Regions from separate parts of the Paenibacillus shunpengii genome, predicted to be linked through region 1. Evidence: riboswitches for the same ligand, from Rfam matches in the RefSeq annotation. Region 1 holds a riboswitch; the other holds the start of a gene.
What was found. A riboswitch is a leader RNA that binds a small molecule or an ion and turns the genes downstream of it on or off. The one in region 1 is predicted to bind glycine.
Positions count from the first base shown of each region.

Region 1 (3,416 bases):
CTTGGCTGATCTCGGGCTGATAAGGCGTATAAGCGGTATAGAATTCGGAGCGGGAAATGACATGGTTAATGACAGAAGGTACATGATGGTCATAGATACCTGCGCCGAGAAAGCTTGCATGTGTATCTGCGTTCACATTGCGTCCGGCAAGACGGGACATATGGCGTGTGAGTGCATATTCGTCCAGCTTGGATGAAACAGGGAGTTCGCCTTTAAAGCGGATTTCTTCAGGAATGTCGGAGAAGAGATCCTCTATCGTTTCAGCTCCGATTGCTGCCAGCATTTCCGCCTGATCTTGTTCCGTCATCGGAAGATAACGATTTGTCATTACGAATTCGCTCCTTTTGCCGCTTGGGCTGTAGGTTTTGGTCTTCTATAGAATGGGGTTTTGATCACTTCTGCCTTGAGGCGTTTGCCCCGGATTTCGACATCAACCGTGGTGCCTGGTTCTGTAAACCGGATATCCAGCAGTGCAAGACCCAGATTGCGTTTCAGGGTAGGCGACTGGGTACCTGTTGTTACCTCGCCGATTTGTTCTTCGTCAGCAAAGACCGGATAATGAGCTCGTGGAATACCGCGGTCTGTAATCTCTATTCCGACGAGCTTTCGGGTCAGGCCTTCTTCTTTTTGCTTCACCAGTGCATCCCGACCGATAAAGTCACCAGCTGCCAGCTTCACGAACATCCCTAGACCGGCTTCGAGCGGTGTAATCGTTGATGAGAGCTCCTGTCCATATAACGGAAGCTTAGCTTCAAATCGAAGTGTATCTCTCGCACCAAGCCCGATAGGAAGCAATCCTTCATCTTCGCCAGCGGCCATAAGTGCAAGCCATACTTTCTGAGCGTCATCGGCACTGACATAAATTTCGAAGCCGTCCTCACCGGTATATCCTGTGCGTGAGAGAATAACGGTGCTTCCGCTGACTTCTGCTCCGTCGACAAAACGGAAAGAACCAAGTTCAGCAAGGTTCACATCCGTCACTTTAGATAATATAGCCTCTGCCTTTGGACCCTGCAGTGCCAGCAGAGCGGTTGCATGCGATTCATTCACCATCTGTACGTTCGCAGGCAGATGTTCTTGCAGCCATGTCCAATCCTTATCAATATTGGATGCATTCACTACAAGCATGAACAAATGCTCGCTGCGCTTATACACGAGCAAGTCGTCCACTACACCACCTGTGGGATAGCACATAAGTGTGTACTGTGCCTGACCAATTTCGAGCAGGGATATGTCATTTGTCAGCATTCCTTGCAGGAAGTTGGCTGCATTCTCGCCTTCTACTCGAAATTCGCCCATATGGGATACATCGAATAATCCGGCCTGCTGTCTAACAGCCTCATGCTCTTTCTGGATACCGCTGAAGGAAACCGGGAGCTCCCAGCCTCCAAAATCGATACAGCGTACATTTGGATATTGTTCATAAAGAGGGAAAAGCGGTGTTCTCAATAATTGGGACATAATTTTCACCTCGTCAAAAGCCGGCTTCCGGCTGTAGTTAAATAGAAGGAATGAAGAAGAATAATCATCAGGATAAATAATAGGAAAAGGGAAAAAGGGCGATTGGAAAAAGAAAAAGGACAGGCCAAAGAAAAATACACGCAAATAAAGCATGTGTTCTTCTTAGGCTCTGTCCTTGGTACCTGAGAGTTACCCCGTATGCAATGCTCACGAGTTTCCCCTTGGGTGATCCTTTTATTAACAACGTTCGCTTCTAGTAAGCAGGCGAACGGTTATGGATGCTCTCCAGAGTCGCGTCCGGTAAAAGTCCTTTTGCCTGAGAGATTCACCCTTTGCTTATCAATGGGCTTACTCCTTCGGCGTTACCATGCGGAAAATGTCCCTTGCTCAGAAGCTCAGAACAAGAATCCTGCGGTAATCTCTCCCTTTACGTTCAACCGCTTAACGAGCTAGAATGTTCGGAAATAGCGAACTCTTCCGCTCAATCTAACGCTTATACTACATTAATACGTGATTAAATCCGAAAAGTCAAGGAGTATATCCATAAAACATATTTTTTGTTAGCAATCTTGACATTGTGATGAGGATTGTTTTACGCTATGGGTGGAAAAAGGGCAGGAACCAGAGAAGAAACACAATTCTAACTTTTGAAAAAGCGAGGCTGACGAGATCATGAGCGAAGTAATTAACGGTTTGTTGTATAGTGAAGAGCATGAATGGGTTCAAACGTTAGAAGGAGATACGGTACGTATCGGAATTACTGAATTTGCTCAGCATCAGCTGGGAGATATTGTGTTTGTGGAGCTGCCTGAAGTAGGAACGGACATTAATAGTGATGATAGTATTGGTACGATTGAATCGGTTAAGACCGTATCTGATTTGTTTGCGCCAGTTAGCGGAACGATTATCAGTGTAAATGATAAGCTTCAAGACGAGCCGGAGCTTGTGAATGCTGCACCTTATAGCGATGGCTGGATGATTGAAGTGAAGCTGAGTGGAGATTACAAGGCTGCTCTTGCTAAACTGCTGGATGCCGATGCTTATCGTGCACATACTGAAGAGTAACAAGATATTATTTAATATATGACGTAATGATTTAAATTGTTTGAGCTGATCTTCCTGTCTAAAAGGGAGGTCAGCTCTTTTTTATATGATATTGCATATAATCAATAGTCATAACGCATCATCGCTGTAGTGTCTGTTGTGAAAAAAATGTTTCTCGTGGAACGAATCTCATGGGGTTAATTAATTTTGTAGAAGCCATCATGATCTTGCACGATGTGGACAGAAGCAGACCCCGCAGCTGAATTCGAGCGAAGAGCTCGGCTCGTTACCGTAATGGTAGTTTCTTTTACGGGTGGAGATGCAAGAGGGGACCAATAAATGATGCTGGCCTGCTTCACCTCAAGGGATGTTCCTGATGACCTCACCTGTGTGCCCGTCGAACCATCCATAACCAGTAATTTACCTGAAGAAGCTGTAACGGTTAGCGGAAATGAGTTGTTTTCTTCCCTTATTTCGATGGGGAATCCAGGAACGCTGCTCATCACCATAGCATATTTATCAAGCGGAAATGTAATTTGAAGCGGGCTGTATTGATCGGACTCTGACGAAATGCTTGTAGATGGAGATATAGCAGAAGGTACATTGGGCCACAGAATGAACGCAGAGGCGAGAAGGATGGATGAGACAGTAACATAAGTACTTTTGACTTTAGATGGTGAGTGTGTTCTCATTACTTGCGTCTTCGTCATGATAACCTCCCCGAAAGTTTAAGTATATATTCAATATAACGTTTACTTGCCGCAAAGGTTGTAACCAAAATAATTCATTGAATGCAATTTCAGATAGGCCAAGGGGTTCAGGCTTTATCCGTTCCCCTGGCATGAAACGCAATTACACAGGCTTCACACACACATGCCTTGCGTCTCTGCTCGTCCGGAATACGTGACAGC
Region 1 is NZ_JBHUMJ010000009.1:86,057-89,472, forward strand. Features, by position in the region: gene gcvPA (aminomethyl-transferring glycine dehydrogenase subunit GcvPA) at 1-328, opposite strand, end outside; gene gcvT (glycine cleavage system aminomethyltransferase GcvT) at 328-1,461, opposite strand; glycine riboswitch at 1,627-1,754, opposite strand; glycine riboswitch at 1,756-1,898, opposite strand; gene gcvH (glycine cleavage system protein GcvH) at 2,134-2,526, shown strand; gene ACFSVM_RS21635 (hypothetical protein) at 2,703-3,215, opposite strand; gene ACFSVM_RS21640 (cysteine-rich CWC family protein) at 3,323-3,416, opposite strand, start outside.

Region 2 (3,416 bases), on a different contig from region 1:
TCTAAATGATTGGGTGCAATTTTACCTATCGTACCCTTGTAAGATTTACCGTTGTATACGTAGAGATTTTAAAAAGAGCCGCAGTATCCATTAAAGACGCACCTGATTGAACCATGTAGCTTAGTACGTCTAGTTAAAACGAATAGAACAGTCTGTATAGGTGTTTTCAAATCCTTGTTCTTCCATGCAAGTCGTACAACTTCAACCAGTATTGAAATTGTGCTTTGTTAACACCTACTTGCTTTGCATATTCTGATTGAGAATTAACTCTCGAGTCAAAGTTCTGAACAATTTTTAATTTTAGATCACATGTATATTTGGCCATAAAATAAAAGTGCACCTCCAATTGTTAGATCGTGTCTAAGAATTGGGGTGCACTTCAAGTAACTTCGCACAATATGCCGGTCAATATACAATGTTGCTCCCTCGCATTTGCGCTCAATCTGCCGCTTTCTTAGGCTTGGTTTTTTCCTTCTTCGTATCTGCCAGCTGTTTCGTCAGCTTCTTGCCCGTTGGCGTCTGAGCAAGTCCGCCCTGTGCGGTCTCCCGATGCCGACTCGGCATTGCGCTCCCCACCTCAAGCATGACGTCGATGACTTCGTCAGAAGGAATCGCGCTTCGCACCCCTGCGAGGGCCATATCTGCAGCTGCAAGCGCTGTAACTGCCCCCAATCCGTTTCGTACAATACACGGAATCTCAACCAGCCCTGCCACCGGATCGCAGATCAATCCAAGTGTATTTTTCAGAGCTAAGCCGACCGCGTGCACGACCTGCTCCGGTGTTCCGCCTCGCAGCTCAACCATTGCCCCTGCTGCCATCCCGATCGCTGATCCGACTTCTGCCTGACATCCTCCCTCGGCACCCGATATGAAGGAATTGTTGGCAATGACATAACCAATGGCCCCAGCAGAGAATAAGCCATTAACCATATGCTCATCTTCCCAGCCAAAACGCTCCTGTGCACTTACGAATACACCGGGAATGATGCCTGCCGAACCCGCCGTAGGCGTTGCCACAATTCTTCCCATGGAAGCATTCACTTCCGACACACCAAGCGCATAGGCCATAGCAAGTGTAGAGGCGTCACCCGAGCAGCTCTGATTGTTCTGCAAATAATGGCGGACCCGCTGGCCGTCTCCACCCGTCAGTCCACTGCGCGAGGTTGTATCCTCGTTCATCCCTTTATTCACAGCCTGCTTCATGACCTGATAGTAATCCGACATCTGCCTCACAACCTCAGCCTCTGGTGTTCCGGTCTCCTTCACCTGTTCTTCAATCATCAGCTCAGCTAGTGTCTTGCCTTCTGCCGTACAGATTGCATTCAGATCCTTTAAGTGCTTAAACCGCATCCGTATCGTCCCCCTTCTTCAAATCAATGACCTTGATATCATAAATATGAGGCAGAGACTTCAGCCTGATGAGCACGTCAGAGGCCGGTATCGTGTCTGTCTCCATCGCTGTCAGTGCTTCCCCATCCCGGCCCTTACGATCGACCTGCATGAAGCCAATGTTAACACCGGACTCACTTATCGCAGATGTTACCGAAGCGATGACTCCGGCTTTGTCCGAGTGTCTCAATACCACCGCAGGAAAATCACCTGTCAGCTGCACACGAAAATCATCCAATAAAGAGACGGTAACGTTTCCTCCACCAATAGAGGCTCCCACCATCGTACAAGCCCGTTCGCCTGCAGACAGCTCAAATTTGACGGTATTCGGATGTGCCGCCGGAAGACCACTCGTGACAAACTCATATTCCATTCCCAGCTTCTCAGCCCATTCCTCTGCATTCGGTATCCGCTCATCATCGGTAGCCATATTCATCAGTCCACTGATCAGCGCCAGATCTGTTCCATGTCCGGTATAAGTGTCGGCAAATGAGCCGTATAATATCATTTTTGCTTTTTCTGGTCTCGTTCCAAGCCACTGCCTGGCGATACGCCCAAGTCTAACAGCCCCTGCAGTATGGGAGCTGGACGGTCCCGTCATTGCCGGTCCGATAATTGAGAATACATCCTTGAACCTTGTCATCATAACTCCCCATTTCGTATTGTTCTATCTTATATTGTGCAGAAATATCCGTTCTTCCACGCAAAAAAGGACAGAGTAAGGGTGTAATCCCCTCTCTCTGTCCTGGTACCTGAAAGTTTCGTCAGAAGTGGCCGGCGCATCGAAATCCGCCCTCACTCTCACTTACCCCTTTGGCGGCGCATCGGCTCTCTCCAGAGTTGCGTCGAATCAAGGTTCTTCTACCTGAGAGATTCTGCTGTATAAGCCGGGTGCTTATCAGCTTGCTCCTTCGGTGTCCCGTGGTTTCCCCACGCGATCTCTCCCATTGATCTTCATCCGCTGTTCTATTCATTTTGAACTTATTTGAAATTATAAATTTACTATAAACAGATTAATCGATAAGCTGACCGCATGTCAACAAAAGTAACGAAGAGGCCTGGTATAGAAATGAGTTGCGTTATATTTCCTTACACAGCAGTATTGAATTCAGATAATATTCACTCTTGTTCTGATCATATATTATGCGCATTCTTTCTAATTCGCTTATACTTCTACCCCTGTTAATGCCATTGCATACGCTCATGTTAGTCTGTCCTACAATCTAATCTGTGACTTGTCTTCATCGAAATAGCCGCCTCTCGAACGCTGAAGACTAATTAACCAGAGCAACAACGATAGAAGGACAAGCACGATCGATACTGTAAAATAGACGTAACGCAGCGACACGAGCTCGGCAATAACACCAAACGTTATAATAGCAGCTATCTGAAGCAGACTAACCATCAGGCCGAATATGCTTGTTACCCTGCCCATCATGGCTGCAGGAACATTATTTTGATAAAAGGTCGCCAGACCCGTATTGGAGAAAGACGAGAAAAAGCCCAGTAGGATGAAACCAGCTGCAGCCCATACGAATGAATTCGAGATGGAGAAGATCAGATACCCTGCAGATACAAGCAGCATTCCCCCTCCCAGCATATGTTTGACTGGAATCCATTTTGCTAAGATTGAATTCAGAAATGCTCCGGCGACACTTCCTGCTCCTGTCAGACTGACAATCAATCCGTATTCCAGCTCAGACATCTTAAGGGTACTGCGAATAAACACAACCTCCTGTGAGTCCAGCGCCATACCTAGCAGTAAAATAAAATGAAACAGGCTGTAGACAAATATGACATATGCGTTAGATCTACTGAACTTCATTACACCGCTCCAATCAGCTGCTATCATGCGATATGTTATCCTCTGTCCTGCCGCTTCTCCCTCTTGCACCTCTATAGGTAGCTTGGGGAGCAGCGATAACAAGAAGGCTGATATCAAGAAGGATGCTGCGTTAATATAGATCGCAATATCAGGCTTCATATATATGAGCAGCACCCCGGCAATGGCCGGACCCACCAGAAAA
Region 2 is NZ_JBHUMJ010000003.1:124,895-128,310, reverse strand. Features, by position in the region: partial or broken gene ACFSVM_RS14990 (IS3 family transposase) at 1-47, opposite strand, end outside; gene sdaAA (L-serine ammonia-lyase, iron-sulfur-dependent, subunit alpha) at 439-1,350, opposite strand; gene sdaAB (L-serine ammonia-lyase, iron-sulfur-dependent subunit beta) at 1,340-2,035, opposite strand; glycine riboswitch at 2,234-2,346, opposite strand; gene ACFSVM_RS14975 (MFS transporter) at 2,606-3,416, opposite strand, start outside.
Region 2: another riboswitch for glycine. It lies ahead of sdaAB (L-serine ammonia-lyase, iron-sulfur-dependent subunit beta); the one in region 1 lies ahead of gcvT (glycine cleavage system aminomethyltransferase GcvT).